DNA from 2 places in the Thauera sp. SDU_THAU2 genome. Region 2 is predicted to be linked to the other one. Evidence: predicted binding sites of a transcription regulator. Region 2 holds the regulator's gene; the other holds the start of a gene.
What was found. The regulator FNR, encoded in region 2, switches genes on or off when oxygen is low (the NO sensors DNR and NnrR bind a similar motif). The targets are predictions, from matches to a motif close to TTGANCTAGNTCAA.

Region 1 (4,110 bases), 1.3 Mb from region 2:
GCGCAGCACTTCGCCGATCGGTTCGCCATGCCGGATCGTCCGCCACAGGTAGCGCAGCGGCAGGCTGGCTTCGATGCACAGGCAGATCTGCCCGGTATGTGCGGATTCGCTATCGGTGATGCGGGCTTCGAGGCGAGTCAGCGCATCGCCGCCGATGGCGCGCTGGGCGTCGTCGGCGTCCAGCCACAGGTGGCGGAGAAGTCGTGCGAGCCTGTTCATTCACCACCTCCCCGAAGCGCCGCCGCCGCCGAAGCTGCCGCCGCCGCCCGAGCCGAAGCCGCCACCGAAACCGCCGCCACGGCCACGGCTGCCCCCCCAGATGATCGGGCCACCGCCGCGGTGGAAGCCGCCACGGCCGCCGCCACCCCGACCACCGCCGCCGATGCCGAGCATGATCACGAACACCAGCGCCGCAATGCCGCCGAGGATGCCTATTGCCAGGCTGCCGGTCAGCAGCTTGATGACGAAGCCGGTCACGCCGCCGGTCGCCACCGCGCCGAGCTTGCGGCCGAACATGCCGGTCAGGAAGGAGCCTGCCACCGGCACGGCGATGAACAGCAGGGCGGCGAGATCTTCCAGCGCCGGCGCATCGTTGCCGGGTCCGGCGGGAGCGGGGAGGGGCAGGTCTTCGCCGCGAATCCGCGCCATCAGCCCGTCGAGGCCGGCATCGATGCCGCCGGCGAAATCGCCCTGGCGGAAGGCGGGGGTGATCAGCCGGTCGATGATCTGATGGGCGGCGAGATCCGGCACCGCACCTTCGAGCGCACGTGCGACTTCGATCCGCACGCGGCGGTCGTTCTTGGCCACCACCAGCAGGATGCCGTCGCCGATTTCGCGGCGCCCGATCTTCCAGTTGTCGGCGACACGCCATGCATAGGCGGCGATGTCCTCCGGCGCCGTGGTGGGCACGAGCAGGACGACGATCTGGCTGCCGCGCTCGGCCTCGAAGCGGGCGAGCTTCTGTTCCAGCGCCTGTTGCTGCGCGCTGTCGAGCGTTCCGCTGCGGTCGATGACACGGGCGGTGAGTTCCGGCACCGGCTGCAGTTGCTGCGCCTGAACGTTGCCGGTCCAAGCCAGGATCAGCAGGGCAAGAAGAAGCAGGTAAGCAAGAAGCCGCCGGCCGGGAGCGGCAGGCTGCGCTGCCGGGAAGCGCATGGGCGGGCCGGGCTGCCGGGCGCCTGTCGTCATTGTTGCCTCGTCATGGTCGCCATCCGGCCGTCACTTGCTGCCCTGGCTGGAGCTGCCGAAGTCGACCGTCGGCGGGCTGGAGATCTCGGCTTCGTTGGCGACGCTGAAGCTGGCCTTGGGCGAGTAGCTGAAGATCATCGCCGTCAGGTTGGTCGGGAAGCTGCGCGCCAGCACGTTGTACTGCTGCACTGCGTCGATGTACTTGTTGCGCGCGACGGTGACGCGGTTTTCCGTGCCTTCGAGCTGCACGCGCAAGTCCTGGAAGCCCTGGTTGGCCTTCAGATTGGGGTAGTTCTCCGATACCGCGAGCAAGCGCGACAGGGCGCTGCCGAGCTGGCCCTGGGCCTGCTGGAAGCGCTCCATCGCCTGCGGGTCGTTCATCATCTCGGGCGTGACCTGGATCGCGGTGGCGCGCGAACGCGCCTCGATGACGCGGCTCAGGGTCTCCTGCTCGAAGTTGGCTTCGCCCTTGACCGTCTCGACCAGGTTGGGGATCAGGTCGGCGCGGCGCTGGTACTGGTTCAGGACTTCGGCCCAGGCCGACTTGGTCTGTTCGTCCAGGCGCTGGAAATCGTTGTAGCCGCAGCCGCCCAGGGCGAGGCTGGCACTGAGGATCAGGATGGCGGGAGCGCGGCGGGTGAATCGAGCGAGCATGGCAGGATCTCCTGGGACGGGGTGGTCCGCTTCGGGTTTGTTTGATTTGTCCGATGGAACTTTAGCAGGTCTGCCGCGAGGGAGTTACGGTGGCAGCGGCGCATGACGCATGCAGGCTGATTTCTTGTTCTGCCTCAAGGTTTCCGGCCGGAGCTGTCCCTTAGCATTTGCGTCACTGCGTGACCGGCCGCAAGCGAAGCCAAAGTCCGGAATCCGAATCGAGGGAATCTCTGCCATGTTCGACAATGCCGTCCACCCTTTCGACGCCCGTGGCGTCGCCAAACGCTTTCGCCATGCTGCCATCTTCGGTGCTCTCGAGTCGCTGGAGGATGGTGAGACGATGCGCTTCGTGAACGATCACGACCCGCTGCCGCTGCTCAACCAGATCCAGCAGCGCTACGGCAACCAGGTGGCAATCGACTACGTCGCCCGGGAGCCCGGCAACATCGTGATCGATTTCCGCATCCAGCTCGGCGCCGGTGCCGAAGCCGCGCCGGCCGCCGTGGCGGGCGCGGGAAGCTGCGGCGGCGGCAACGGCTGCGGCTGCTCCGGCGGCTGAAACCGCGGGGCGGTCGGGAGGGGCCTCAGAGCACCTTCTCGATCGCCTTGCGCAGCTCGGGCGCGTCGGGTGCGACGCGGCTGGGGAAGGCCGCGACGACCTTGCCGTTGCGGTCGATGAGGTATTTGTGGAAGTTCCAGCGCGGTGCTTCGGACTGGCGCGCGATTTCGCGGAACAGCGGGTGGGCGTCCGGCCCGCGGACGTGGATCGGCGCGAACATGTCGAAGCTGACGCCGAAATTCACGAAGCAGACTTCCGCCGCCTCGGCTTCGTCCTTGGCTTCCTGCTTGAAGTCGTCGGACGAAAAGCCGGCGACCTTCAGGCCCTTGTCCTTGTACTGCCGGTGGAGCGCCTCCAGCCCCTCGAACTGGCCGGTGAAGCCGCAATGGCTTGCGGTATTCACGACCAGCACCGGCTGACCGCCGAAGCGTTGCGCCAGGTCTACCGTCTCTTCGGAATGCAGGCGGCGAAGCTGGTGGTCGAACAGGGGCGCCTGCAAGGGGGCCTGTTGTACGGCAGGCGCCTGTGCAAGGGCGGGGGCATGCGCTGCGAGCGCCGTGACGGCGACGGCCAGCGATGCAAGGATCGAGGCAGCATGGCGAGCGGGCATCATCGATTCTCCTGAGGCATGCGCGGTCGACAGCGGATTGCTGCCGAGGTTCGCCGACGCTTCAGCACAGACGGAAACCCCTCACCGCCTCCGACAGTTCGCGCGCGCTGTTTTCGAGTGAACCGACTGCAGCAGCCACGCTGGCGGCTGAAGCCGCGGTCTGGTCAGCGAGGCTGGCGACGGCGTCGATCTCGCCCATCGTACGCTGTGCAGCAGCGCTCTGTTCTCGCAGGGAGCTGGCGAAGCCGTCGAGAACCTGTTCGACACGGTCGGCACCTTCGGTGATCTGGCTGATCGCCTCGCCGGCATCGGCGGCAAGACGGGTACTGCTGTTCACGCGTATGACGGCTGATTCGATGCTGCCCAATGCCCGGACCTTGCTGTTCTGGATGTCATCGATCATCGACGCGATCTCTTCGGTTGCTGTCGAGGTACGTTCCGCAAGCTTACGTACTTCGTCGGCCACGACCGCGAATCCGCGCCCCTGTTCGCCTGCACGGGCAGCTTCGATCGCAGCGTTGAGTGCCAGCAGATTGGTCTGTCCGGCGATGTCCTTGATCAAGCCCACGACTTCGGCGACGCGGTCGGACTGATTACCGAGCTGTTCCACACTTTTGGCCGATTCGCGAATGATGTGCGCGACGCTGGTGATCTCATCCACGGCATCATGTACGGTGCGGGCACCGCTGCGGGATGCCTCGCCCGATTCGCTGGCCAGCGTGCGGGCAGCTTCCGAATCGGCCGAAAGGCGGCCGAGTTCGGCATTGAGAGCTTCGATTGCGGCCGAGATGCTGTCGGTCGCAGCCTTCTGTTTGTGCATCTGGCTTGCCGAATCGCCGGAGTCGCGGTCGAGCGAGGCCGCGCTGGTCCCGATCGTTTGTGCCTGGCGCTGGACCTGCTGCAGGGTGGCAGACAGATTGCGCTGCATCGAGATGATGGAGGCCAGCAGATCCGACCTGCGGGCGTCGATGTCCGGCTCGCGCAGGTCGCCTTCGCCGATGCTGGCCGCGACAGCCGAGACCTGGGCCGACTCCATGCTTTCCCGCTCCATCTGTATGGCCATGTACATCAGCAGACCCGCTTCGACCACGACATACAG
Region 2 (4,110 bases):
CGAAATACTCGCGGAAATCGATCAGGTGGGCGATCTCGATCGACTGCATCGACAGCTCGAAGTGGCACATCAGCGCCTGGATGATCGAGCGCCGCAGCAGGTCGTCCGCGTTCAGCTCGATGCCGCGCAGCACCGGCAGCTCGTCGCGGTCGAGGGCGTCGTAGTAGTCGTCGAGCGTCTTGACGTTCTGCGCATACACCGGGCCGATCTTGCCGATCGCCGACACGCCGAAGGCCAGCAGGTCGCATTCGGCCTGGGTCGAATAGCCCTGGAAGTTGCGGTGCAGCCGGCCCTGGCGCTGGGCGACGGTCAGTTCGTCGTCCGGCTTGGCGAAGTGGTCCATGCCGATATAGACGTAGCCCGCTTCGGTCAGGCGGCGGATGCCGAGCTGCAGCAGTTGCAGCTTGGTGTCGGCGGTGGGCATGTCGTCCTGCGAGATGCGGCGCTGCGGCTTGAACAGGCCCGGCAGGTGCGCATAGCTGTAGAGCGAGACGCGGTCGGGCGAGATCTCCAGCACCTGTTCGAGCGTGCGGTTGAAGCTGATCACGTTCTGCCTGGGCAGGCCGTAGATCAGGTCCATGCTCACCGACTTGAAGCCGTTGCCACGTGCGGCATCGATGACGAGCTTGGTTTCCTCGAAGCTCTGGATGCGGTTGACCGCCCGCTGGACGTCCTCGGCGAAGTCCTGCACGCCGACGCTCATGCGGTTGAAGCCGAGTTCAGCCAGCAGCGCGACGGTGTCGTAATCCACCTTGCGCGGGTCGACCTCGATGGAATATTCGCCGTTCGGCACCAGCGTGAAATGCTCGCGCACCGATGCCATCAGCTGCCGCATTTCGTCGTGCGACAGGAAGGTGGGCGTTCCGCCGCCCAGGTGCAGCTGCGTCACCTGGTGGCCGCCCTCCAGACAGGCGGCCTGCATCTCGATCTCCTTGGCCAGGTATTTCAGGTACTTGGCCGAGCGCCCGTGATCCTTGGTGATGATCTTGTTGCAGGCGCAGTAGTAGCAGATCGTGTTACAGAACGGGATGTGGAAGTATAATGAGAGAGGTTTGCTGACGCCGCCGATGGCGCGTTTGGCAAGCCAATCCTTGAGGGCATCAGCGTTGAATGCCTCGACGAAGCGATCCGCAGTGGGGTAGGAGGTGTACCGCGGACCGTTGATGTCGAATCGGCGGATGAGCTGCGGGTCGAAGATGAGTTCGTTCTGGTCGGTCATGATCTGAAACTTGAGTGTCTGCCGAACAATGGCAGAACACCGCAATATTTTGGTTGACGTGGATCAACGGGCAGGAACAGACCGGAACCGATGGACTGATGAGGGCGCCCGAGACAGTGTCTGAAGGAAACGGAATTATCGTGCAGATGAGGGCAAGCGTGCCAGTCACCATGAACGGGTTGAAGACCGCCTGTTCGCAATGCAATCTCGTGGAGCTGTGTCTGCCCTTCGGCATGTCCGACAGCGAGCTGCACCAGCTCGACGAACTGGTCGGCGGCCGCCGCAAGGTCAAGCGCCAGCAGAGCCTGTATCGTGCGGGTGATCCTTTCGAGGCGATCTACGCCATTCGTGCCGGCTCGTTCAAGACCGACGTGCTGCTCGAGGACGGCCGCGACCAGGTGACCGGCTTCCAGATGACGGGCGAGATCCTCGGCCTGGACGGCATCAGCACCGAAAACCACAGCTGCAACGCGGTGGCGCTGGAAGACAGCGAAGTGTGCGTGATTCCCTACGCCAAGCTCGAGCAACTGTCGCACGAGGTCGAAGGCCTGCAGCACCAGTTCCACAAGGTCATGAGCCGCGAGATCGTGCGCGACCACGGCGTGATGATGCTGCTCGGCTCGATGCGCGCCGAGGAGCGGCTCGCGGCCTTCCTGCTCAACATGTCGCAGCGCTTCACCGCGCGCGGCTTTTCCGCGGCCGAATTCCACCTGCGCATGACGCGCGAGGAAATCGGCTCCTACCTCGGCCTCAAGCTCGAAACAGTGTCGCGCGCTTTCTCCCGCTTCCAGGAAGAAGGCCTGATCGCCGTGCAGCAGAAGCACATCCGCCTGCTCGACACGACCAGGCTGCGCAAGCTGGTCCAGCATCAGACGGCCGGCTGCGGGCGCTGAGAGCGCCTGCCTCCGGCCTGTTTTTGCCCCCTTCCCGCCTCGCTGCCTCGACCGCCCCGTCAGGCGACGGCGGCCAGATAGCCCGCAGCGTTCTTGCTCAGCGCCACCGACACGATCCACGCATACACCGCGAGCGCGGCAGCAAACGCGAACAACCGCTGCGAGCGCGTCTTGCCGCGCTTGAGCGCAATGGTGCCGAGCACGACGTAGGCGACCAGCCCGATGACCTTGGCCGTCACCCAATCCGCCTGGAACGGATACTGCTGGATCATCACCGCCAGCACGATCGCCGTGATCAGCAGGACGCTATCGACGACGTGGGGCAGCACCCGCGCCGGCAGGCTCTTCAGCAAGGGGCTGCCGCTGATCATCCAGTAGCCTCGCAGCAGGAAGCCCAGGATGCTGAGCGCCACACAGGTGACGTGAAGATGCTTGATGGCGAAATACATGTTCTTCCTTTTTTCCAGGGGCGGCACGGCCGCCTTGGCCCCTGCCCTCAATTAGAATGGAGGCCGACAAACGAGACGGCTTCCCATCAGGAGCGCCCGCACATGGCCAGCACCCCACCCATAGACATCCCCGCGCTGCTCAAGCGCATTCCGCTTTTCGGCGAACTGTCCGCAGCCGACATCGAGCGCATCGCCCGCTACACCCGCGACCGCCACATCGCCCGCGGCGAAGTCCTGTTCCAGCGCGGCGACCAGCCGCATGGCTTTTACTTCGTCGTCTCGGGTCAGGTCAAGCTCGCCTTCTCCTCGCCGCAGGGCACGGAAAAGGTCGTCGAGATCATCGGCCCGATGCAGAGCTTCGGCGAAGCGGTGATGTTCATGAACAAGCCCTACCCGGTGTTCGCCGAGGCGCTGACCGAAACGGCGCTGATCCACGTCGGCCAGGCCGTGGTCAGCGAACTGATCGACCAGGACCCCTCCTTCGCCCACAAGCTGCTCGCCGGCATGTCGATCCGCCTGCACGGCCTGATCCAGGACGTCGAGACCTACTCGCTGCGCTCGAGCATCCAGCGCGTGATCGGCTATCTGCTGCAGGTCGCCGACAGCGACTCGCCCTGCGAGATCGACCTGCCCACCAGCAAGCAGGTGATCGCCTCGCGCCTGAACCTGACGCCCGAGACCCTGTCGCGCATCTTCCACGACCTCAGCGAGTCCGGCCTGATCAGCGTGCACGGCAAGCACATCACGCTGCACGACCCTGCCCGCCTGGCACGCCACCAGGTCTGAGCACGCGGCTCAGGGCTCCAGCACGTAGCTTCCCGGTGCCGGGCACAAGGCCGGGAAAGCGTCGTTCGCGACCGGCCGCGCCTCGACCTCCGGGCCGACGCGCGGCTTGAGCCAGCGCATCCAGTCTTCCCACCAGCTGCCCTGGTGCTGCTCGGCGCGCTGGCGCCAGCTGTCGGTGGTGTCGGAACGGCGCGCATCGGCGACCCAGTAGCGCCGCTTCGGCGGATGCACGATCGGATTCAGGATGCCGAGGATGTGCCCCGAGCTCGACAGCACGTAGCGCCGGCTGCCGACCACATGGTTGTTGATGGCGAAAGTCTGGCGCCAGGGTGCGATGTGGTCGTCCTCGGCCGCGACCGCGTACAGGGGCTGGCGGATCAGCGACAGGTCGAGCTTTTCGCCGGCGACTTCGAGGGTGTTGGGCTGGATCAGCCGGTTGTGCAGGTACAGCTCGCGCAGGTACCAGGCATGCATCTCATACGGCATGCGCGTGGAGTCCATGTTCCAGTACAGCACGTCGAAGGGCGGCGGCGTCTCGCCGTACAGCCAGCCATTGACCACGTACTGCCAGATCAGGCTGTTCGAGCGCAGCAGGCGGAAGGAAGCCGCCATCTCGGCCCCATCCAGATAGCCCTTCTGCGCCATCTTGCTGCACAGGTAGTCGATGCTGCTCTTGTCGATGAAGACTTCGATGTCGCCGGGCCTGTGGAAGTCCACCAGCGTGGTGAACAGCGTCCAGTCGGCGACCGGCGCCGTATCCTCG

Region 1: a site for FNR is predicted at 1,967-1,980, ahead of AAFL97_RS11825 (DUF2249 domain-containing protein). Genes of this name have one in related genera too.

Annotation. Positions count from the first base shown of each region.
Region 1 covers NZ_JBBWUN010000003.1:2,218,611-2,222,720, reverse strand. The annotation lists gene AAFL97_RS11840 (TPM domain-containing protein) at 1-219, opposite strand, end outside; gene AAFL97_RS11835 (TPM domain-containing protein) at 220-1,155, opposite strand; gene AAFL97_RS11830 (LemA family protein) at 1,219-1,842, opposite strand; gene AAFL97_RS11825 (DUF2249 domain-containing protein) at 2,078-2,401, shown strand; gene AAFL97_RS11820 (glutathione peroxidase) at 2,427-3,014, opposite strand; gene AAFL97_RS11815 (methyl-accepting chemotaxis protein) at 3,073-4,110, opposite strand, start outside.
Region 2 covers NZ_JBBWUN010000003.1:903,108-907,217, reverse strand. The annotation lists gene hemN (oxygen-independent coproporphyrinogen III oxidase) at 1-1,219, opposite strand, end outside; gene fnr (fumarate/nitrate reduction transcriptional regulator Fnr) at 1,366-2,112, shown strand; gene AAFL97_RS05325 (SirB2 family protein) at 2,172-2,561, opposite strand; gene AAFL97_RS05320 (Crp/Fnr family transcriptional regulator) at 2,664-3,347, shown strand; gene AAFL97_RS05315 (PHA/PHB synthase family protein) at 3,357-4,110, opposite strand, start outside.